DNA from 2 places in the Candidatus Arthromitus sp. SFB-mouse-Japan genome. Region 2 is predicted to be linked to the other one. Evidence: predicted binding sites of a transcription regulator. Region 2 holds the regulator's gene; the other holds the start of a gene.
The links. The regulator HrcA, encoded in region 2, represses chaperone genes, less so after heat shock. The targets are predictions, from matches to a motif close to TGTTAGCACTCNNNNNNNNNGAGTGCTAACA.

Region 1 (12,127 bases), 540 kb from region 2:
AAAAGTGAAATAAAAAATGAATTAAAAGGTACTTTTTTAGAAAATTCTGTTGTTGTGGGGTTTTCATCTAAAACTAGAGATGGATATGATGAACTTGTTAATGAAATAGAAAGATTAATTGATTATGATGATTATAAGAGTTCTGATGGTATATTTAGGATGCCTATTGATAGGTGTTTTAGTTTGAGTGGTTTTGGAACTATTGTAACAGGAACTATAATGTCTGGTAAAATTAGTTTAAATGAGAGTATATTTATATATCCATCTGGTATTGAGTGTAAGGTTCGTAATATTCAAGTTTATGAGGAAAATAAAAAAGAGGCATTCTCAGGTCAGAGGTGTGCAATAAATTTATCTAATGTTAAGAAGGAAATAAAAAGAGGAGATGTTGTATCAACAAATGCTTCATTAGCTTTAAGCTATATGATAGATTGTAGGTTTTATTCAGTTAAAAATTTAAGTAAAGATATATTAAATGGCCAGAGAGTACGTTTTCTCCATGGAACTAGTGAAGTAATGGGTAGAATACATATTTTAGATAAAGAAAATATTGGGAAAAATTCTGAGGCTTATGTTCAAATTCATTTAGAGAAACCTATTTTATGTTTAAAGGATGATAGATATGTGGTTAGAATGTATTCTCCTGTATTAACAATTGGTGGGGGGTACATTATAAATCCATTAGCTAAAAGGATTAAAGATAATAACGTAAAATATTTAGAAGAAGTTAAAATAAAAGAGAAGGAGCTAAACGAAGAATACTTAGCATTATTAATTGAAAATGATAAGAATTATATAATTGATATTAAATATATTTGTAAAAATTATTTATTATTAGAAGATGAAATCTTAGATAAATTTGATATCTTGGTTAGTAATGGTATATTGATTGATTTTCACGATGGGAATAATAGATATTTTATTCATAAAAATAATTTAGATAAGATTTATTTAGAAATTAAAAATATACTTACTGAATATCATTCTAAAAATAAATTCAGAATTGGTTTTTTAAAAGAAGAATTAAGAGGTAAATTGAATTTAAAAGAATTTAAGCCTAAAATTTATATGCTTATACTTAATTATTTTGAAGATATGGGATATATAAAGTCTACATCAAAATATATTTCATTGAGTGATTTTAAAATAGAGTTATCAAATGACATAAATAAAATGATTGATGGAATTATTAATGAATATAAGGAGTCTAAGTTTGTACCACCTAAGATTAAGGATTTAGAGAATAAGTTTGATTGTAAGGATTTTATGGAGGTACATTATTATTTAGAGGAAATTGGAGTTTTATACAAAGTTAATTCAGAGATGTATGTTTTAAGGGAAGATTTTATATCTGCAAGAGATAGGATAATTAATTTTATAGCAAAAAATGGGTTTATTGACCTTAATTTGGCAAAAGAACTTTTAAATTCTAACAGGAAATATTCTGTTTTTTTTCTTGAACATTTAGATCAATTAAAGATAACTGTAAGGAAAGATAATATTAGGGTTTTGTTTTGATAGATGGTGCATTAGTTTGTATCATCTTTTTTTATTTTAAGATAAATATTATTATATGAATTTTTAAGTTTTAAATGGAGAAAATAATTTCGATATATTATAGGGAGGGGATATAGGTTGACATTTACTAATGTTTTTTTAGGTATAGCGATATTTTTAAATAGTATAAGTTTTATAAGCTCTAGTAAAGCTTGCAAAAATCAATCATCTGTAGAAAAAAGTGACATAATGGTTTTAAATTATAATGAGGATTTATTTGATTTATATGAAAGTTCTCCCAAATATTTTTTAGATAGTTTGGTATATGAAAGCAGAGTAAAGGGTATATTAAACAAAAATTTTGAGAAAAGTTTTGATGAATTTTACGATCAAATTAATACTAAGATATCTTTTTTGGAAGGAGAAATAGAGAAGATTGAAAATAATACGCAAGCATTCTCTAGTGAGTACATATTTCATAGGAAAAATCACATAATGACAGAAATTCAAAATTTAAGGAATAGGATAGAGAATATGAGTACGCGAGAAAAGAGAAAGCTCATATGTTATGAATATAGGAATACAGATGTAAATAATTATGAAGGGATTTTAGGATTTAGTGTTATATATGCTGATAAAGATAAACCATTTCTAATTGGAACTGTAGCAATGCCTGATTATATTGGTAAGATTGAACCGTTAATTACATTTAGATCTTTGGATACATATAGGTCTAAGTATAAAACAACAGCTGATAAATTTTATACTGAACCACTGAATTATTTTGACAGGTATTTTTTAGAAACGGTAGGATTTAAATAAATTATTAAATATTATTTATAAACTTGTAAAATCAATTAAAATAAATTAAATTATAAATAACAAATTGTTTACATGTATGATTTACGAAAGGAATACGAATGATAAAAGTTATAGAGGCTTTTGATGATGACTTCTTAGAAGATTATTTGCTAAGAGAAATTGGTTTTACTGCTGGATTTCATAATAGTATTTTGTTTTATGATTATGTTGTAAAAGACAGATTATTTAAATTTATTTTGGAGTATTTTAATAAGAACTCTATTTATATAATAAGTGGATTTAATATGAAACCATATCTAAATATAACGGAAAATATTTATGATATATTAAATATTGATTTGGATATGGATTCTTGTAATAATTCAATTTTTGATATGTATTGCAATATTTTAGATTTTAAAATGATTAATCGTCAATTTCATTTTTTGACTTATATGGATAAATTAAAGAGTATGATTATTACATCTTTATTGAGTAAAAATAAGGTTATAGTGTTTGATTGGACTTATTCTGATGATGTAATAAAGTGTGCAGAAGAATTAATGGATAAGATAAATACTTTAGGATTATTTTCAGATAGAGTATTTATTGAATTTAAAAAAGCAAGTTGACATTTATAAAAACTTGCTTTTTTGTGTTTTATAGATGTTTGAGCAAAATATTGTTATTAGTATTGATGTTAAAAATTTGACTAATAATCGATGATTTATTTTTAAAAAATTATTTTCAATTGGAATGTTCATGAATGTTGGTATGATTTCATCATCATTTTGAAAATTATTTTTATTATATTCTTTGATTGTTGATTTGATTTCTTTTAATGAAAAATCTTTGTTGTAGATAACTTTTGGTGATAGCTTTTTAATTTTGATAAAATCTTTGTATAATTCATCTATAGAAGTTTTTGGATCATCAAATGTATCACCATATATTTGTATCAATATTCCATCATAATCTTTTGTTTTTACAGTATTTTTAACATCTTCATAAAATAAATGAATTGTTCCATTATCACTTACATTAAAATAGTTATTATCTAAAGGACATTTTAAATTTAAATTTGTATTATTAACTTGTTTTAATTTATATCTACCTTTTGGTAAATCGAATATCTCTATTTTGTTTGATCCATTATGAGATAAAGTTTTAATTATTTTATTGTTATGATAGAGATCGTATTTTATATTTTCAAGATTTGATTGATCATTTGTATCAGTTATTATAATTAATTGTTTATTTCTATTTAAGATAGTTTTATATAGGAGTGATATACAATTTGATAAGTTATTTAATGATTTTTTCTCAATGTTGTTTAATATATAGTTTAGATTATCTTTATATGAATGAATAATCATTCCAAATTCTTTATTTCTGTATCTAGGATATCCAGTATGCATATTTATATCATCCCAACTTGTAGATTCGAAATACGCAAAGGGTATGCCTTCGTATCTAAAGTATACATGATCACTGTAATCGTAACATTCACCTTCTAAAATTGAAATTTCATCATCGTTATTGGATATTAATTTAGGACTAGTCTTTATATTTATGTTTTCATTTTTTGAAATTTCAATAACCTCGTCTCTAAACCATCCTTTGTTTCCGTTATTTCCGTATATGTAGAGGTCATCTCCAGTTAATATACTATCAATATTTATGTATAATAAGGTATTTGATTTTTCATCATTGGTCATATTTTTAACATAATGTCTAGAACCAAATAGCCCTAGTTCTTCTGCATCGAAGGCTATGAATTTTATGTTATAAGGGAGTGTTATTTTATTTAATTTTTGAGCTATTTCTAAAAGAGCAGATACACCTGATGCATTATCATCTGCCCCATTTGATGAGGTAGAGTCGTAATGTGCTCCGATAATTATTTGATTATTATTTAAACCTTTTTTAGAAGCGATAATATTTTTGGATGTTATATTTTTTGAATTAATGAGAGGCCAATTAAATATTTGTTCTTGAACTTCATATCCACATTTTTGAAATTCATTTTTAATGTATTTTTGGGCATTTAAGATTGATTTTGTTCCACTTATACGTGGGGTTTTAGATAAATAAGAAATGTGTTTTATAGCATCTTCCCCAAATGTTAGTGTATTTTGTGAATAAGGATATGTTTTAATAACTGTAATATTTGAAGTTATAAATATGAAAAGCAATAATGTATTAAGGAATTTAAAAATATTTTTAAATTTTTTCATTTTAATATCTCCTTGAGAATTATCTGTTAGTTGTAGTTTTAGTATTTTCTTTATAAAAAATTATTTTATGTGGTAAATATTTATTGAATTTTATATTTACCATGATGTTAGTTTGTGTTACCATGGAGTTATTTAATTGAGAGGATAGTTTTTTAAGTGATTATAAAGTTTACTTTTAAGAAAAATAAAAGAAGACTAATAGCTTATGGTTCATTTTTATTATTAAATTTTATATTGATGGTTTATTCCCTATTAAATTGGGATAAAGGTTTATTATTTATATCAGTTTCAGGTTTGATTTTATATTTGATAGTTTTGATAAGAAATTTAGGTAAAAAATAATTTGGAGGGTTGTATTATGAATAAAAATCCTATTGGAGTTATGGTAATAGAAAATTTTGGGGAAATTAAATTTGAGTTATATCCAGAAATTGCACCAGTTACTGTTACGAATTTTATAGACTTAGTAAATAAAGGATATTATAATGGACTAACTTTTCATAGAATTATAAAAGATTTTGTAATTCAGGGAGGATGTCCTTTAGGATCAGGAGTTGGAGGACCAGGATACTCTATAAAGGGTGAATTTAAGATAAATGGAGTTAAAAATGATATAAAGCACGAACTTGGAGTTTTATCTATGGCAAGAGCAAATGATCCAAATTCTGGAGGGAGTCAGTTTTTTATAATGGTTGGTAATTCGCCACATTTAGATGGGAGTTATGCAGCATTTGGAAAGGTTACTGATGGTATTGAAATTATTTTAAATATTGCAAATGAAGAGGTATTTGGGGATACTCCTAAAAACAAACCAATTATAAATAAAATAGAAATTGATACTTTTGGAGTAGATTATGTATTATCTGAGGATCAAAAAATTAAGTAGTATAGAGGTGTGGGTTTATGATAGAGATTATTCTTAAGGATGGATCTAAAAAGGAAATAGATTCTCCTATAAGTGTAATTGACTTTGCAAGGTCTATTAGCAATGGTTTGGCAAAAATTGCCACATGTGCTGAAATTGATGGTAAAATTGTAGACTTGAGATATGTAATTGAAAGAGATTGTAGTGTTAATATATTAACATTTAATGATGAAAATGGTAAGCAAGCATTTTGGCATACTACGAGTCATGTGTTAGCCCAAGCTGTAAAGAGATTATTTCCTGATGCAAAAATCGCGATAGGACCTAGTATTGATAATGGATTTTACTATGATTTTGACATAGATACTCCTTTTTCACAGGATGATCTTAATAAGATCGAAGAAGAGATGAAAAAAATATCCAAAGATAACCTATCAATTGATAGATTTGTTTTAAATAGAGATGAAGCAATTAGTAAAATGAGTAAATATAATGAGATTTATAAGATTGAACTTATAAATGATATAAGTGATGAATGTGAGATTTCTTTTTATAAACAAGGAGAATTTGAGGATTTATGTTCAGGACCACATTTATTATCCACAGGTCCTATTAAGGCAATTAAATTACTGAGTGCTACTGGAGCTTATTGGAGAGGAAATGAAAAAAATAAAATGCTTACTCGTATTTATGGAATATCATTTCCTAAGGCCAGTATGTTAACAGAGTATTTAGATAAACTTGAGGATGCTAAAAAGAGGGATCATAATAAAATAGGAAGAGAGCTTGAATTTTTTACTACAAATGAATTTATAGGTCAAGGATTACCGCTTCTTATGCCTAAAGGAGCAAAACTTATGCAAATTCTTCAGAGGTTTGTTGAAGATGAAGAAGAGAGGAGGGGGTATGTTCTTACTAGGACTCCTACTTTTGCTAAAAGTGATTTATATAAAATATCTGGACATTGGGATCACTATAGAGATGGTATGTTTGTTTTAGGAGATGAGGAGAAGGATACAGAAGTATTTGCTTTGAGGCCTATGACTTGTCCATTTCAGTTTATGATATATAAAGCATCTCCCAAAAGTTATAGAGACCTTCCTATAAGATATGGTGAAACGGCAGTTCTTAGTAGGAACGAGGCATCTGGAGAAATGCATGGTCTTATACGTGTAAGACAATTTACTTTGTCAGATGGACATATAGTTTGCACAAATGATCAGCTTGAGGATGAATTTAGATCAGCTGTAGATTTAGTAAAATACATAATGGAATGCCTCGGAATCAATGAAGATGTTACTTATAGATTTTCAAAGTGGGATAAGGAAAACAAAGATAAGTATATAGGTGAAGCGGAAGTCTGGGAAGAAACTCAGAATAATATGAAGCAAATATTAGATAATCTTAATCTGAATTATAAAGAACAAGATGGAGAGGCCGCATTCTATGGACCAAAGCTTGATATACAATTTAAGAATGTTCATGGTAAGGAAGATACAATAATAACAATCCAGATAGATTTCAGTTTAGCTGAGAGATTTGGTATGTTTTATATAGATTCAGATGGTAAGAAAAAACATCCTATGATAATTCATAGAAGTTCTATAGGATGTTACGAGAGAACAATTGCCATGCTCATTGAAAAATATGCTGGTGCTCTTCCAACTTGGTTGAGTCCGATTCAAGTTAGGGTATTACCTATTTCTGAGAAATTTAATGATTATGCGAAAAAAGTTACAGATAAGCTTAAAAATTTAGGGATTAGGGTAGAATGTGATTATAGATATGAAAAAATAGGATATAAAATAAGGGAAGCAAGGATTGAGAAGATTCCGTATTTATTGATAGTTGGAGAAAAGGAGCAAGAATCAGGAAGTGTGTCTGTTAGGGATAGATTCAATGGTGATAGAGGCATTGTTAGATTAGGGGAATTTATAGATAGTATAAATGAAGAAATACTTAGCAAAAAATAGAGTAGTATATTTTGGATTTATAACTTTTATGAATTAATCTTTAAAATAGTATAAAACTTGAGTAAAATATTGAAAATATGGAATAATTTAAGAAAAACGACTAATTTTGGTATTTAATTTAATTTGTAATTTTTGGTTTATTTAATTATATTAGTAACATGCTTTTAGCACTCTTGATAAATGAGTGCTAATTAAGGATGTTTATTTTAATAGGAGGTTGTATTTAATGAATATAAGACCACTTGCAGATAGAGTTGTTCTTAAAAGACTGGAAGCAGAAGAAAAAACAAAATCAGGAATAGTTTTAGCGGGTAGTGCTAAAGAAAAACCGCAAGAAGCAGAAGTTATAGCTGTTGGACCTGGTGGGGTTACAATAGATGGTAAGGAAATAAAAATGGAAGTTAAAGTTGGAGATAAAGTTTTAATCTCTAAGTATTCAGGTACTGAGGTTAAGGTAGATAAAGAGGAATATATAATAGTTAAACAAGAAGATATATTGGCTGTTGTTGAATAAATTTTTGGAGGTAATTTATAATGGCAAAAACGATTTTATTTAGTGCTGAAGCTAGAAGATCTATGCAAAATGGTGTAGATATATTGGCTGATACTGTGAAAGTTACACTTGGACCAAAAGGTAGAAATGTTGTTTTAGATAAAAAATTTGGTTCGCCACTAATTACAAATGATGGTGTTACAATAGCAAGAGAAATTGAACTTGAAGATCCGTTTGAAAATATGGGTGCTCAACTTGTTAAAGAAGTTGCGACTAAAACTAATGATGATGTTGCTGGAGATGGAACGACTACTGCGACTGTTTTAGCACAAGCTATAATAAGAGAGGGTCTTAAAAACGTTACGTCAGGTGCTAATCCAATACTTATAAGAAATGGTATAAAACTAGCTGTAGATGCAGCAGTTGAGGAGATTAAAAAACTTTCTAAAAATGTAAATGGTAAGCAAGATATATCTAGGGTTGCATCTATATCTGCAGGTGATTCAACTGTTGGAGAGCTTATAGCTGATGCTATGGAAAAAGTAGGTAATGAAGGCGTTATAACAGTTGAAGAGTCTAAAAATATGGAAACTAGTCTTGAAGTTGTTGAAGGTATGCAGTTTGAAAGAGGTTATGTAAGTCCATATATGGTTACTGATGCGGAAAAAATGGAGGCATCTTTGGAGGATCCATATATTTTAATAACAGATAAGAAAATTTCTAATATTCAAGAGATACTTCCTATTCTTGAGCAGATTGTGCAACAAGGTAAAAAACTATTGATAATAGCTGAAGATATAGAAGGTGAAGCTTTGGCTACTTTGGTTGTTAATAGATTAAGAGGAACATTTACATGTGTTGGTGTTAAAGCTCCAGGATTTGGTGATAGAAGAAAAGAGATGCTTAAAGATATTGCTATATTAACTGGTGCACAAGTTATATCTGAAGAATTAGGGTATGATATAAAAGAAACAACAGTTGATATGTTAGGAAGAGCAGAGAGTGTTAAGATAACTAAAGAGAATACTACAATTGTTGATGGTAAGGGAAGTAAGGAAGAGATAGCTAATAGAGTTTCTCAAATTAAAAGACAAATTGAGGATACAACTTCAGAATTTGATAAAGAGAAGCTTCAAGAGAGACTTGCCAAACTTTCAGGTGGAGTTGCTGTAGTTAAAGTTGGAGCGGCTACTGAAACTGAACTTAAAGAGAAAAAATTAAGGATAGAGGATGCTCTAGCAGCTACTAAAGCAGCTGTAGAAGAAGGAATTGTTTCAGGTGGTGGAACAGCATATGTTCATGTACTTAGAAAAATATGTGGCTTATCTTCTGAAGTGCATGATGAGCAAGTAGGAATAAATATAATTTTAAGATCTTTAGAGGAGCCAATTAGGCAGATTGCATTTAATGCTGGAGTTGAAGGGTCTGTAATAATTGATAAAGTTAAGCAAAGTGAAGAAGGAATTGGATATGATGCCTTAAATGGTAAGTATATAAATATGGTTGAGAATGGAATAGTTGACCCAGCTAAAGTTACAAGAACAGCTCTTCAAAATGCAGCATCAGTTGCAGCTACATTTTTGACAACAGAAGCTGCCGTTGTAGAGATACCTGAGAAAGATAAACAAGTGCCACAAGCTCCAGGAATGGGAATGGATGGTATGTATTAAAGGTTTGGATTATCCAAACCTTTTTTTGTTTTTACTTGTAATAAAAATTTTAATATAGCACAAATTAATAGTATTAATTTATAGGATTTGTTTAGAGGAGAGAGGTTTTTGTTTAAAAGAATTTTGAGAAAAAATGGACCCAATAAGGTTAAATATGATAAAGATTTAATTGATAAAAGAGATAAAGATGAGGATAATGAATTCGAGTATGTAAACAGTAATAGTAGTCGAAGTAATGAGGAAAAAAATAATTTTGAGAATATTAGTAAGGCATTGTTAAATATTGATACAAAGAATGTGGAGTTTAATGAAAAGGCAGATAAAATTTTAAAATATGCCAATTCTCAAAATAATATGTTTGATACGTTAGAAAAGAGAGCAATAGATGGAATAGATGATTATAGTAATTTAAATCAGATAATATCAGATATTTTTAAAATTATAAAGGATGAAGAAATATTAGTATCAGAAGGTGAGGATAAGATTGTATTTTTGATATCTAATGTTGATAAATTAATTCAGAATTTTTCAAATATTAACAAAGTTTTTGGGAGTTTGAATAACAAAATAACGGATATAAATAAATTTACGGAAGTTATAAATAAGATCTCAAGTCAAACTAATCTTTTAGCATTGAATGCGTCTATTGAGGCTGCTAGAGCTGGTGAAGCTGGTAAGGGATTTGCAGTTGTTGCTGATGAAGTTAGAAAATTAGCAGAAGAGACTAAGAAAGCATCGGAACACATAAATAAAACTATAGATGAAATAACTAATGAGACAGAAGAGATTTCATATGAAATGATACAAAATATATCTGATGTGAGTGTAATAAAAGAGTCTTCAGAAGAAACTTTTGGTATGTTAGATTCACTAAAGCAAATGAGTTATAAAAGATATACCCAAATTGAGATGGTTAGGGATAAATTACAGGAATTAAGAACTGGTATGCAATCTATATCTAGTAAATTTTCAAAAATAAAGGATGTGTTTGGACTTAAGGAAGAAATAATAAAAGATATCTTAGAACTTTGTGTTTATTATGTTGATAAGTTGGAGCTATTGAAAGAGATGGTAGATAAAAATGACTAAAAATGTCTACATAAATTTGAATAATAAATAGATTTTGTTGAAAATATTTAAATATATTATGGATATTTAAATAGGGGGTAAACAAAATGAAATTTAAAAATAGAAAAAAGGATGGGTTTAGTATTATAGAGGTTATGGTATCATTTGTTATTATAATTATAATAGTACTTTTAATAGGACCTAATTTATTTTCTACATATGAGAGATCTAAGGAAATGTCTAAGGTAAGTGATGCAAGTGCTATAGTTAATGCAATTGATATGCATAATTTAAATAGGTTTATAGAAGGTGAGATTGAAGCGGTTTCGGATACTCTGACAATGTCTGAATTTCGTAAAATTAATGAACAATATAAATATTTGAATAATTGGCCTAAATGGATAACTGATTCGATGACACTAAAAGATATTAAAGATATAGCAAATAGTTCTGGGAATAAAAACATTATATCTAAAGCAATAGATAATAGAGTGTAAATATGATCTCATATGTATTTATATGTATTTTATTAAGCATTTTAATGAGTATCATATTAAATCTTATAATTATGAAGATTATAGGAAGTTTAGATTATAAGATTTTTGGATTGAAAGATAAGAATAGTTCTATATTCATAATATGCAAAAATATTTTAAAAGATAGGATATTGTTACTTAGGATTTGTTTTTGTAGTTTATTATTTATAGTATTTAATACTGTAATTTTAACTAAGATTTTAGATAATTTTAGTTTTATAATGATTTATACATATTTAAAATATTATTATTTATTTTTAGTAATTTATATATTTGCATTTATAGATTACATAACTTATTATGTTTATACGGTTTTATCTTATCCAATAATTATATTTTCTTTATTTATTTTCATATTATCTTTTTTGGATATAAAAAATATTAGAATTAATTTAGAAACTATTATTTTAATTGGATTTTTATATTTATTGATAAATAAATTTAAATTTTTGGGTGAAGGTGATTTTGACATATTTTTAATAATAGCCTTAACGCTAGGGGTGTTACCTACAGTGTTTATTTTCTATTTATCAATAATTATGTCTGGTATAATAAGTATAGTGATCTTAATTAAGAATTGTTTTAAGTTACAAAATAATAGATTAGCGTTTATTCCATTTATTTTTATAGCGACTACGGTTTTTATAGCTATAAAAGTATAAATATTAATTTGCTTTAATTAATATTTAAATATTACATTGAAACTTAATTATATAAGTAGTATAATTGTATAAATATACTTTGTTTGTATAGATTAAAAAGTAGTTTCATATTTGTTAATATTTAGGGTCACTTGAGAGGATATTTGTAACGTAAAGAACCAAATAATTACATAAAGGTTTATATAAAAAATTATTTTATATTTTTATAATTTAAGATTAGTTATCTGGATGCCCTGATTAACGTATTACTTTGAGTCAATTATTGTAGTAAGTTAATGTTGTGGCATTTTTTTATTAATATTTAGGTGGTGTACTTAATGAAGCA
Region 2 (12,127 bases):
CACCATCTGTTATTTATAAAGTTAATAAGACATCAGGAAATATTGTAGAAATTACAAACCCGTATAATATGCCTAAGTCAACAGAGGTTGAGTCTACAGAAGAACCGATAGTTAACGCTACAATAATAACTCCTTCAGAATTTGTTGGAGGTGTTATGGAATTGTGCCAAGGAAGACGTGCTAATTTTATTGATATGCAGTATTTAGATACAACAAGAGTGATTTTAAAATATGTGATGCCTCTAAATGAAATAATATATGATTTTTTTGATACATTAAAATCGAAAACAAAAGGATATGCTTCATTTGATTATGAATTGAGCGGATATCAGAAAACCAAATTGGTTAAATTGGATATTTTGTTAAATGGTAATCCTGTTGATGCTTTGTCCATGATAGTTCCGCAAGAGAAAGCGTATCAGAGAGGAAAAAATATTGTGGATAAGTTAAAAACTATTATACCTAGGCAGTTATTTGAGATACCTATACAGGCAGCTATCGGAGCCAAGATAATTGCTCGTGAGACAGTTAAAGCAGTTAGAAAAGATGTGTTATCTAAATGTTATGGCGGTGATATAACTAGAAAGAAGAAATTGCTTGAAAAGCAGAAAGAAGGCAAGAAAAGGATGAGACAGGTTGGATCAGTTGAAATACCGCAAGAGGCTTTCATATCTGTTTTAAAGGTAGATTAAAATGATCGGTCTTTATATTCACATACCTTTTTGTGCTAGTAAGTGTTATTATTGCGATTTTACATCTTATATTAGAAGTGAACATTTGATTGATGAATATATAAGTGCGTTATTATTAGAATTAGATTTATACAAGCATGAAAAATTCGATACTATATTTATTGGTGGAGGTACACCTAGTTATCTTAATGATAAGCAGTTAGAAAAATTATTAAAGGGTATAAGTGATAGATGTGATTTAAATAGGATTTTAGAATTTACAATTGAATGTAATCCTGGAACTTTGACTTATAGTAAACTGAAAATTATGGAATGCTATGGAATAGATAGATTGAGTATAGGATTACAGAGTGCCAATTTGTCTACATTAAATTTTATTGGTAGAACTCATTCGTTTGATGATTTTGAAAAAAGCATAAATTACGCACAAAATGTTGGTTTTGAAAATTTGAATGTAGACCTAATTTATGGGATACCTAATGAAAAATTATATGATTATGAAGTTACATTGCAGAGAATAATTCAATATGATTTGTCCCATATTTCTGCATATAGTTTAATATTAGAGAAGAATACTAAATTTTACAATATGTATAAAAAAGGGAATTTTGTTGAGAGCGATGAAGATATTCAAATAGATATGTATAAATACACTAAGTATTTTTTAGAGTTGAATGGATTTGAACAATATGAAGTTTCGAATTATTCTAAATATAATAAATCTTGTTTACATAATTTGATATATTGGAATTTTAATGATTATATAGGTATAGGAGTTTCTGCTCATTCATTTTATAAAAATGTGCGTTTTGAAAATACGAAGAATATAAGTACATATATAGAGATGCTTAAAAAAAATAACAAACTTATTTATGAAAATGTTTATAATAATTCGTTTGTTGATAATATTGAAGAATACATAATGCTAGGTTTAAGGAAAATAAGGGGAATATCTTTAGAAGATTTTAACACTAGATTTGATTCGAGTTTTCTTTCCGTATTTGGTGAAGTTGTTAATAAGTATAAAAAGAATGGATTAATGGATGTTGTAGATAAAATGGTTTTTATAACAAATGAAGGAATGATCTTAATGAATTTAATTTTAAAAGATTTTATGGGAAAGTTATAAATAAAAAAATTTGACAAATTCCATTTAAAATGTTATTTTATTTTCAAGCCATTAGCACTCTTGGATATGGAGTGCTAATAAAGAGAGGTTAATTATTATGAATGAGAGAAAAAGTAAAATATTATATTCAATAATTCAGGATTTTATATATACAGGTGAGCCGGTAGGATCAAGAACGTTATCTAGGAAGTACAATTTAGGGATAAGTTCGGCAACTATTAGGAACGAAATGTCGGATTTAGAGGAATTAGGATTTTTAGAGCAGGTTCATATTTCTTCTGGTAGAAGACCCTCAAATAAAGGGTACAGATTATATGTAGATAAGTTAATGAAACCAAAACAAATTAGTAATGAGGAAAAAAAATATATTGAATCTAATTTGTTAAATTTGGATTTATTTGACTTTGAAAATATTTTAAAATCTAAATTATCTCTCATTTCTAAATTGACAAATTTGGCTTGTGTATTAAAAATACCATCAGTAATTGAAAATTCCATAAAATCAATTGAGTTTATTGAAATAAGTACATATAGTCTATTGGCTGTTATTATCACCAATGAAGGTATTATAAGAAATAATATTATTAAGTTAAATAGAATTATAGATCATAAAAGTATTAGTGTAATTAATAAAATAATTAATGATCATTGTATTTCGCGTAGATTTGAAGATATAGACTTGGATTTGGTATGGGAATCTGTACAATGTTTAAATTTAGATAGGAATATATTTGATCAATTAATTTTAATCTTACGTAATTTGTTTATGTACGATACTGAGGCTAGTTACTATTTTGAAGGAATTGATAACATTTTGAGTTATCCGGAGTTTAATAGCATTGATAAAGTAAGAGAATTAGTATGTTTTTTTAATAATATCAATAGATTTAATGGTTTGCTTAATTGTGACTGTGGTAATAATATCCAGATTAAGATTGGAGAAGAAAATAGTATAGAAGAGGCTAAAAATTACAGTGTTGTTTTAGGTAATTGTATAAGAAATGGGAAAGTATTAGGAACTATAGGGATAATAGGTCTTACAAGAATGGATTATGCTAAAATAGTAACAATGGTCAAATTTTTAATAGATTTTATAAATACAAATATTGATTAAAAGTCTAGTGTTACGGAGGTGTTAATTAAAAATGATAGAAGAAAATAATGTATCGTCAGAAGAAAATGATATGGAGTCAGAAGAAAAAAATCAAAATTTAGAAGATGAGTGTCAATGTAACAATATAGATGAACTTGATATGTTAAAAAAAGAAAATGAAGGATTGAAATCAGAGGTTGATTCTTTAAAGGATAAGATATTGAGAATTAGTGCAGAGTATGATAATTATAGGAAGAGAAGTACACGAGAGAAGAGTGAGTTATATAGTAATTCTTGTGTGGATATAATATCTGAAGTTTTACCTATATTAGATAACCTGGAGAGAGCTAATTCTGCCAGTGCTGATATGGATTCACTTAAACAAGGAATCAATATGGTAATTAAATTATTTAATACTACTTTAGAAAAGATGGATGTCAAAGAAATAGATTGCAAATCTAGATTTGATCCAAATTTGCATGAAGCTGTAATGCATATAAATGATGAGAATTTAGAAAAGAATACTATAGTAGAAGTTTTACAAAAAGGATATATGATAAAAGATAAAATTATAAGGCATAGTATGGTTAAGGTTGCCAATTAAGAGACAAAAAATAAGTTTAATTTGGAGGTTTATTATGGGAAAAGTTATAGGTATTGATTTAGGAACAACTAATTCATGTGTTGCTGTAATGGAAGGTGGAGAGCCAGTTGTAATTCCTAATTCTGAGGGTGGAAGGACTACTCCTTCAGTAGTTTCATTTCAAAATAATGGAGAGAGGTTAGTAGGTCAAGTTGCTAAGAGGCAGGCGATTACTAATCCTGATAAAACAATTATCTCTATCAAGAGACATATGGGAACAGATTATAAAGTTGATATAGATGGTAAAAAATATTCTCCACAGGAAATATCATCAATGGTTCTTCAAAAAATTAAGTTGGATGCGGAAGCATATTTAGGGGAAAAAGTTACTCAAGCAGTAATAACAGTTCCTGCCTATTTTAATGATAGTCAGAGGCAAGCAACAAAGGATGCTGGTAAAATAGCTGGTCTTGAAGTGTTGAGGATAATAAATGAACCAACAGCAGCTTCACTAGCTTACGGGATTGATAAGACATCAACTCAGGAAAAGATTTTAGTATATGATTTAGGTGGAGGTACATTTGACGTATCTATATTGGAACTTGGAGATGGTGTGTTTGAAGTTCTTGCAACTAATGGAGATACATTTTTAGGTGGAGATGATTTTGATCAAAAGATAATTGATTTTATAGCAGATGATTTTAAATCCAATAATAGTATAGATTTAAGAAATGATAAAATGGCGCTTCAAAGGTTAAAGGAGGCTGCTGAGAAAGCGAAGATTGAGCTTTCATCTTCACAACAAACTAATATAAATTTACCATTTATAACAGCTGATGCTACAGGACCAAAGCATATTGATTTGCAATTATCAAGAGCTAAATTCAATGAGATAACGTTGGATCTTGTGAATAGAACTTTAGAACCAATGAAAAAAGCACTTCAAGATGCTGGATTGCAAATTGGAGATATAAATAAAGTTGTGTTGGTTGGTGGATCTACTAGAATTCCTGCTATACAAGATGCAGTAAAGAATTTTACAGGGAAAGAACCATCAAAGGGAGTTAATCCTGATGAATGTGTAGCGGTTGGAGCAGCTATACAAGGTGGTATATTGGCTGGTGATTATGAAAATTCTGGTTTGTTATTATTAGATGTTACACCTCTTAGTTTAGGAATTGAAACTTTAGGAGGAGTATCTACAATTATTATAGAGAGGAATACTACAATACCTGTAACTAAGAGCCAAGTTTTCTCTACAGCAGCAGATAATCAAACATCTGTTGAAATACACATTGTTCAAGGTGAAAGACAAATGGCTGTAGATAATAAGACTCTAGGAAGATTTACTTTATCTGGTATACCACCAGCGCCAAGAGGGGTACCTCAAATAGAAGTTACTTATGATATTGATGCAAATGGTATTGTTAAAGTAAGTGCTATGGATAAAGCATCAGGTAAAAAGGCGGATATAACAATAACTGCTACAACTAATTTAAGTGATGATGAAATAGATAAGGCAGTTAAAGAAGCAGAAAAGTATGCTGAAGAAGATAAAAAACGTAAAGAGTCTATAGAAATTAGAAATACCGCTGAAAGTTCTGTTTATCAAATGGAAAATGCATTGAAAGAGTTTGGAGAAAAAGTAAGTAATGAAGAAAAAACAGATATAGAGACTAAATTAAATTCACTTAAGGAAGCTTTAAAAGGTGATGATTTAGAGTTGATTAAAAAGAGTCAAGAAGAATTAACTCAAGCATTTTATGCATTATCTAGTAAAATGTATCAGCAAGACCCAAATGTTGCAGGAACGGAAGGGACAACAAATACTGAAAATCAACAAACATATGAAGCAAAAGATTATAAAGTAGAGGATAATAATTAATAATTATATTTTATGTACCATAATTTTTGGTAATAAACTGAGGTGATGTATGTCTAATAAGAATTACTATGAAGTTTTAGGGGTTAGTAGTAATGCTTCAGAGTCAGAAATAAAGAGTGCCTTTAAAAAACAGGCTATAAAGTATCATCCAGATAGAAATAAGGGTAATGCTGAGGCTGAAAAAAAGTTTAAGGAAATAAATGAAGCATATCAGGTTTTAAGTGATAGTAGTAAAAGGGCTAGTTATGATAGAGTAGGGCATGATGCTTATACAAAAGGAGCTAGCTATGGATCTTCTTCAGCTGGTGGTGGATTTGAAGGATTCGATATGGATTTTGATTTAGGCGATATATTTTCTAGTTTTTTCACCGGAGGAGGATTTGGTGGAGGAAGATCTAAGAGAGGTCCTAAACCAGGAGAAGATTTAGAATATAGATTGACACTAACATTTGATGAGGCAGTTTTTGGATGTACCAAGGATATATTTATAAGACGTAAAGATAGATGTGGTACATGTTCTGGGACAGGAAGTAAAACAGGAACTGATAGGACTACATGCGATAAATGCCATGGAAGTGGTCAGATAAAGGTTCAGAGAAATACTCCATTTGGAAGTATGGTATCTATGACTACTTGTTCAAAATGTTCTGGTGTAGGGAAGATTAACTTAAATCCATGTGCTACGTGTAGAGGCAGTGGTAAAGTTAATACCGAGAAGAAGATAACTATTGACATACCTAGAGGGATTGATACTGGTCAGGTGATATCAATGAGGGGTGAAGGAGAGGTTGGAGATCTTGGTGCACCTTCTGGAGATTTATATATTGCTATAAATGTAATGAGTAGTAATAAATTTAAACGCAAGGATAATGATATTTTTACTGATCATCATATACCTATTTGGATTGCTATACTTGGTGGGGATAGTGTTATTGAAACACTTGATGGTGAACATAAAATAAATATTAAAGAAGGTACTCAATCAGGTACTGTTCATGTATTGAAAGGTAAAGGTGTTTATAAAGTTAACTCGAATTTTAGAGGAGAACATCATGTTAGAATAGTAGTAGATGTTCCTAGTGTTCATAATGATAGCCAACGGCAAGCTGTCGAATTGATGAGGGAGGCTTATGAAGGAAGTCAAGAACATTATACTGAAAGAAAGCAAGATAGTAAGAAGAAGGGTTTTAAGAAATTTTTCTAAAATGAAGCAGGTAGTCTATTTTATGCTACCTACTTTATTTTTTGCCAAAAATCTTTAATGGATTGTTCAAATTTATTATTACCATAATTATAGTAAATTTTGTCTTTAAGTTTATGTGGGAGATAGTCTTGTTTGATATAATTATTAGGATAGTCATGAGGATAAAGGTATTTGGTTTTTTCATTTATTTTATTGTTTGAATAGTTTGAACATAAGTACGAAGGAATTTCTATTTGATTTTTTTTAACATCTTCTAATGCTCTATTTATGGCTAAATATGCTGTGTTTGATTTTGGGGATGTGGCTAGTAATATTGTTGCTTGTGAAAGTGGTATTTTTGCTTCGGGAAATCCAAGCATTATGGCAGAGTCAATACATGATTTAACAATGGAGATTGCTTGAGGGTATGCTAAACCTATGTCTTCTGATGCTATTACGAGCAATCTTCTACAGATAGAGTTTAAGTCACCGGATTCTATTAGTAATGAAAGTGCTATTGATGCTGCATTTGGATCTGATCCTCTTATTGATTTTTGTAAATAGCTTAAATTATTATATAAATTGTCTTTATTTTTGATACTTAGATTCACTGTGGATTGAGATAGCGATTCTATTTTATCCATAGTTATGCTTATATTTGGATTAAATGTAATTGTGCATAATTCCAAGATGTTTAATGCCTTTCTAAGATCGCCATTAGATATGTTTGCGATATATTTTATACTCTCTTCGTTAAATTCATAATCTTTAAAATTTTCATCGATAACGTTTATTAATTTGTTTTTAATATCAGAGCTAGTTAATGGTTTAAAATTGATTAGGATACATCTGCTAATAATTGAGTCTACAATTGAAAAATTTATGTTTTCGGTTGTGCTACCTATTAATGTTATGTATCCATTTTCAATGAATTCTAAAATGATCTGTTGTTGTTTTTTTGAAAGGAAGTGAAGTTCATCTATAAATAAGATAATACCGTTGTGTTCTGAAAGATTGTAAGTTTCTTTTATTATTTGCTTTATTTGATCAGTATTTGTTATTGTTCCATTTAGTTTATAGAATGATTTATTACATTGTTTAGAAAGAATGTTTGCTAAAGATGTTTTTCCAGTTCCAGGTGGTCCATATATTATCATATTTGGTATTTTTTTTGATTTAATGATGCTACTTATAATTTTATTTTTACCTATTAAATGTGATTGTCCAACAAAATCTTCGATTTTTTCAGGTCTAATTTTATCAGCTAATGGTTTCATGTTATCCTCCAAACAAAAATAAAAAATATATTTAAAAAATAAGTTGTATATATTATAATGGTTGTAAAAATATTCCATTTTTGAGGTGAAATTAGTTTTGTATATTGATAAATATAAGAAGGCTATTTCTTTAATTGATAATATTAATTTAGAGTTAACCTCTAATAAAGAATTAATTGAAAATGATGAATTTAGTACTTCATTAAATAATATAAGGTATATTTTAACACAAAAAACTTTTAAAGTCGCTGTTGTTGGGGCTATAAAATCTGGTAAATCTACAATATTAAATGCTTTTATTGGAAGAGATTTACTTCCAAATCAAAATGCACCATGTACAATATCCACTATAGAAATTTTTCATTCAAATGAGAATTGTAATTATGTAAAAAAGCAATTTAGTGATGGTAGTTTTGAAAATATAACATCTAATAAGAGGTTTACTTTGGAACAAATGTTTCACAGTGATATAAAAGAAGTTAGGAAAAATAATACTCACTCAACTATAGAAAGATATTTATTACATACCCCTATAAATGGTATAAAGACCTCCAAGTATGGAGATGTAATAAATAAATTTGTTTTATTAGATACTCCTGGTTTAGATGAGATTTCTACAACTAACTTTAATACGGATTATGTTAAGAAAATTTCTTTTAAAGAACTCAGAAATTCTGATGCTCTTATTATTGTTTTGGATTATCAGAATTTTATGTCAGATATAAATGGGAAAATTTTGAAATTAATTTCTAGCAATGAAAAATTGATAGAACGGGATAGAAATAAGATATTTTTTGTTATTAATAAGATTGATTTGCTTAATAGTAAGGATGAAAGTATAGATGATTGCATTGAAAAAGCTAGAGAGATGATTAAGGAGTATATACCTAGTATAAAAAATCCCAATATTAATTATGTTTCTGCAAGGCAGGCTCTTTTAGCTAGAATTGTTAAAAATAATTTTGCGTCAAAGGAAATTTTAGATGAAATTGATAGATTGTATGGATCAAAGTATACGGAAAGTATAGAGATAAATGGTTCTATTAGGCAATTTAAACTTGAACCCTCTGAGTATTGTGATAAATTGTTGGAAGAAAGTAGAATTGAGATAATAGAAGAGGAGATTTTGAATTGTATATTTTCTACTTTTGCTGAGGAAAGTTTAGAGGCTGGGATTGAAAAAATTATTGCGATTAATAATGATATAATAAATAGTCTTGATAATGATATATCGGTTATAGATAATAAATATAATATTTCTTTTACTAAGATCGAAAATATTAAATGTAAGTTATATGATTTGAAAAAGGAATTTATTGAAGTTATTAATATACCTAAGGTTTCTCTTAATATTTTAAAAAATACTATTAATGATAAGCTTGATGAGATGTCTCAGTATTTAGATAATATTGTTAATGAAATGTTACCTGTAAAAAATATTTTGGAATTTGAGAATAAAGATGACTTATTATATAAAATTAATGTTATAGAAAATAATATTAAGGAGAGTTTAAATGTTACTCTAAATAAGGTCAATGATCATATTTATAATGAATCTTTTAATACTCAAATAGAGATAAATAAAAATTTGAATGAAGCTTTTAGGAAAATCGGCGATGAGTTTAATAAGTATGTAAATGAACATATAAAGTTTAAATTTCAAATTTATAATTTTGATGATATTTGTATGAGTAATATTGATTTTAATGAGTTGAATATAACGGAAACCCAGAGTCAAGTTAAGGAGTGCGATGAGTTTAGTACCTCTACTTTTAGTTTGGGAATGGCAGCCACAAGTGTAGCAGGTAGTGCTGTTGGAGGAATTCTTGGGAAAAATCTTTCTGTTTTGGAAACGGCTATTGGTGCAACTTTTGGTGCAGGTATTGGACTTTTATATTTTTATATGAAAAAATTGAAAAGTACTAGGATAAGAGAGAGGATTATTTATTCAGTTGATATTGCAGAGTTTAAGGATAATTTTTTGGGTAAGATTAATGAAGTTTTTGAAAATATCAAGAAAGAGATATTTAAGAATGTTGATGAGTTGATAGAAAATAGTGTTTTGAGTGTAGAAAAACAATTATCCAAGTATATAAAGAAACTTGATAAAAGAATAGGTAGACTTATTAAAAATATGAAAATTAATAAAGAAAAGAGAAAAATTGAACTTAAAAATATTGATGCATTCAGGAAAAAATTTATTGGATTTAGGAAAGATCTTAATAGTATAAAGTTTAAGACTATTTATATTGGTGAAAAGAGTATAGAGTTTAATCCAGATAAACCAATCGAATTGAAAAATAATAACATATTGCTTGTTTAGGAAATTAAAGCCACTTTTAAGTTTAACTTAAAAAGTGGCTTTAACTATTTTTATATTAAATTTGATGGAGAAGATGTTTTATAGATATCATTTAATATATTTCTGCTATCTAAATTTAATTTTAATATAGAAATATCATTTATTATAAATTTTACTTCTGCAAAAATACCAATTTTAAATATATCGTATATCCTGCCGCTACTAAAACATCCCTTGGGCAAAGCTTTAAAATTATTTATTACATATCCAATTTTTCCAAATGCAGGAACAACACAAATTATAGCTTCTGCATCATAATTATTCTCAGGTTCTTTAAGTAAAATTACTTCATCATTAAGGTTAAGAATTTTTCGGTCTTTGTTAAAACCGGTTTGTATTACAGCAGTATAAATGTCATACATCATCTATCCCCCAAAATTATTTGCATTCTAATTATACCACAGTTTGTATTTTAAAGTTTTATTTATGTAATGGAAATTTGTTTAATTTAGGTGTTATAATCTAAAAAATAACGTTTTGGTTTGGAGGAAATAATGGATAATAGTTACGTAGAGATTAAAATTAAAGTTAATATAGATAATTTGGAGAATATTGAAAATATTTTTTATAAGCTTGGAAGATTTGAATTATATGTGGAGGATCCGAGACATTTATATGAAGAAAATAATTTAAATTTAGATACTTATTTTAATGAAGACGAGATTCTTGTAGATGGAAAAGAAATTTGTGTTGTTAGGTATTATATAAGTGAAAAAGAAAATGTTACTGAATTCTTAGATATTATAAAGTCGATGATTCGATATGAAAATATAGATTGTTTTATTGAAACTCAAGAAGTTCTTGAAGAAGATTGGGCTAATAATTGGAAAAAATATTATCATACCTTTAAGATTGATAATAGAGTTGTTATTAAACCTGAATGGGAAAATTATGAGAGGCTTAATGATGAAATTTTGATAAATATAGATCCAGGTATGGCATTTGGGACTGGTACACATGAAACAACTAAACTATGTATTCAGATGATGTGTAAATATATGAAGGATGATTATTTTGTTTATGATGTTGGTACTGGGTCAGGTATTCTTGGAATTTTGGCAGCTAAATTAAATGCACGTAAAGTTATTGCAATTGATCTTGATAAAGTTTCTGTTAGTGCGGCAAAGTATAATGTTAAGTTGAATAATATTTCGAATATTGAAATTATTGAGGGAAATCTTTTAGATAATATGAATGAAAAGGGAGATATCATTGTTTCCAATATAATTGCAGAAATAATCTGTGATTTGATACCTGATGTTACAAAGGTTCTTAATGAGGATGGTATTTTTATTATATCAGGTATAATTGATAGTAAGGTCAATCTTATTAAAAATAGTTTATTAAAATACAATATGGAAATTATAAATGAAAGCAAAGAGAATGGATGGTATGCTTTTGCTGTGAAAATTAAAGGAAATATGGTATAATTCAAATGTGAGGTATTTAAAATGCGGAGATTTTTTACAGATTTTGAATTTATAGAAGGTAATAATATTTTGTCAATTGATGATCAAGAAGCAAAACATATTTTGAAAGTGCTTAGATTAAGGCTTGGAGATAGATTTATAATAAGTAATTTTAACGATCAAAGTTTTGAGGCAGAAATTATAGATACAACTCTTAAAACTTGTAAGGTAAAATTATTAGATAAAATAGATATTACTAATAAAATCAAAGTTAATATAACAATATTTCAAGGTTATCCAAAAGCTGATAAACTTGAGTTTATTGTTCAGAAACTCACAGAAATTGGTATCCGTGAAATAGTACCATTATTAACTAGGAGAGTTAATGGTAAGCTTGATGTAAGTAAGTTTAAATGGGATAGATTAAATAAAATTTCTAAGGAAGCTTGTAAACAATGTGGAATATCTACAATTCCAACAATAAAATTTCCAATTAAGTTTTCGGATATAGATC

Region 1: the regulator HrcA is predicted to act here: its motif matches at 7,536-7,566, upstream of groES (co-chaperone GroES).

Annotation. Positions count from the first base shown of each region.
Region 1 covers NC_015913.1:467,119-479,245, forward strand. The annotation lists gene selB (selenocysteine-specific translation elongation factor) at 1-1,518, shown strand, start outside; gene SFBM_RS02340 (hypothetical protein) at 1,636-2,319, shown strand; gene SFBM_RS02345 (hypothetical protein) at 2,418-2,930, shown strand; gene SFBM_RS02350 (M28 family metallopeptidase) at 2,934-4,535, opposite strand; gene SFBM_RS02360 (peptidylprolyl isomerase) at 4,894-5,421, shown strand; gene thrS (threonine--tRNA ligase) at 5,439-7,373, shown strand; gene groES (co-chaperone GroES) at 7,600-7,887, shown strand; gene groL (chaperonin GroEL) at 7,908-9,536, shown strand; gene SFBM_RS08255 (methyl-accepting chemotaxis protein) at 9,645-10,625, shown strand; gene SFBM_RS02385 (prepilin-type N-terminal cleavage/methylation domain-containing protein) at 10,712-11,101, shown strand; gene SFBM_RS02390 (prepilin peptidase) at 11,104-11,802, shown strand; gene SFBM_RS02395 (ABC transporter permease) at 12,120-12,127, shown strand, end outside.
Region 2 covers NC_015913.1:1,003,188-1,015,314, reverse strand. The annotation lists gene lepA (translation elongation factor 4) at 1-692, shown strand, start outside; gene hemW (radical SAM family heme chaperone HemW) at 694-1,821, shown strand; gene hrcA (heat-inducible transcriptional repressor HrcA) at 1,919-2,935, shown strand; gene grpE (nucleotide exchange factor GrpE) at 2,967-3,518, shown strand; gene dnaK (molecular chaperone DnaK) at 3,553-5,382, shown strand; gene dnaJ (molecular chaperone DnaJ) at 5,432-6,586, shown strand; gene SFBM_RS04855 (replication-associated recombination protein A) at 6,616-7,842, opposite strand; gene SFBM_RS04850 (dynamin family protein) at 7,940-10,165, shown strand; gene SFBM_RS04845 (hypothetical protein) at 10,216-10,569, opposite strand; gene prmA (50S ribosomal protein L11 methyltransferase) at 10,699-11,634, shown strand; gene SFBM_RS04835 (RsmE family RNA methyltransferase) at 11,656-12,127, shown strand, end outside.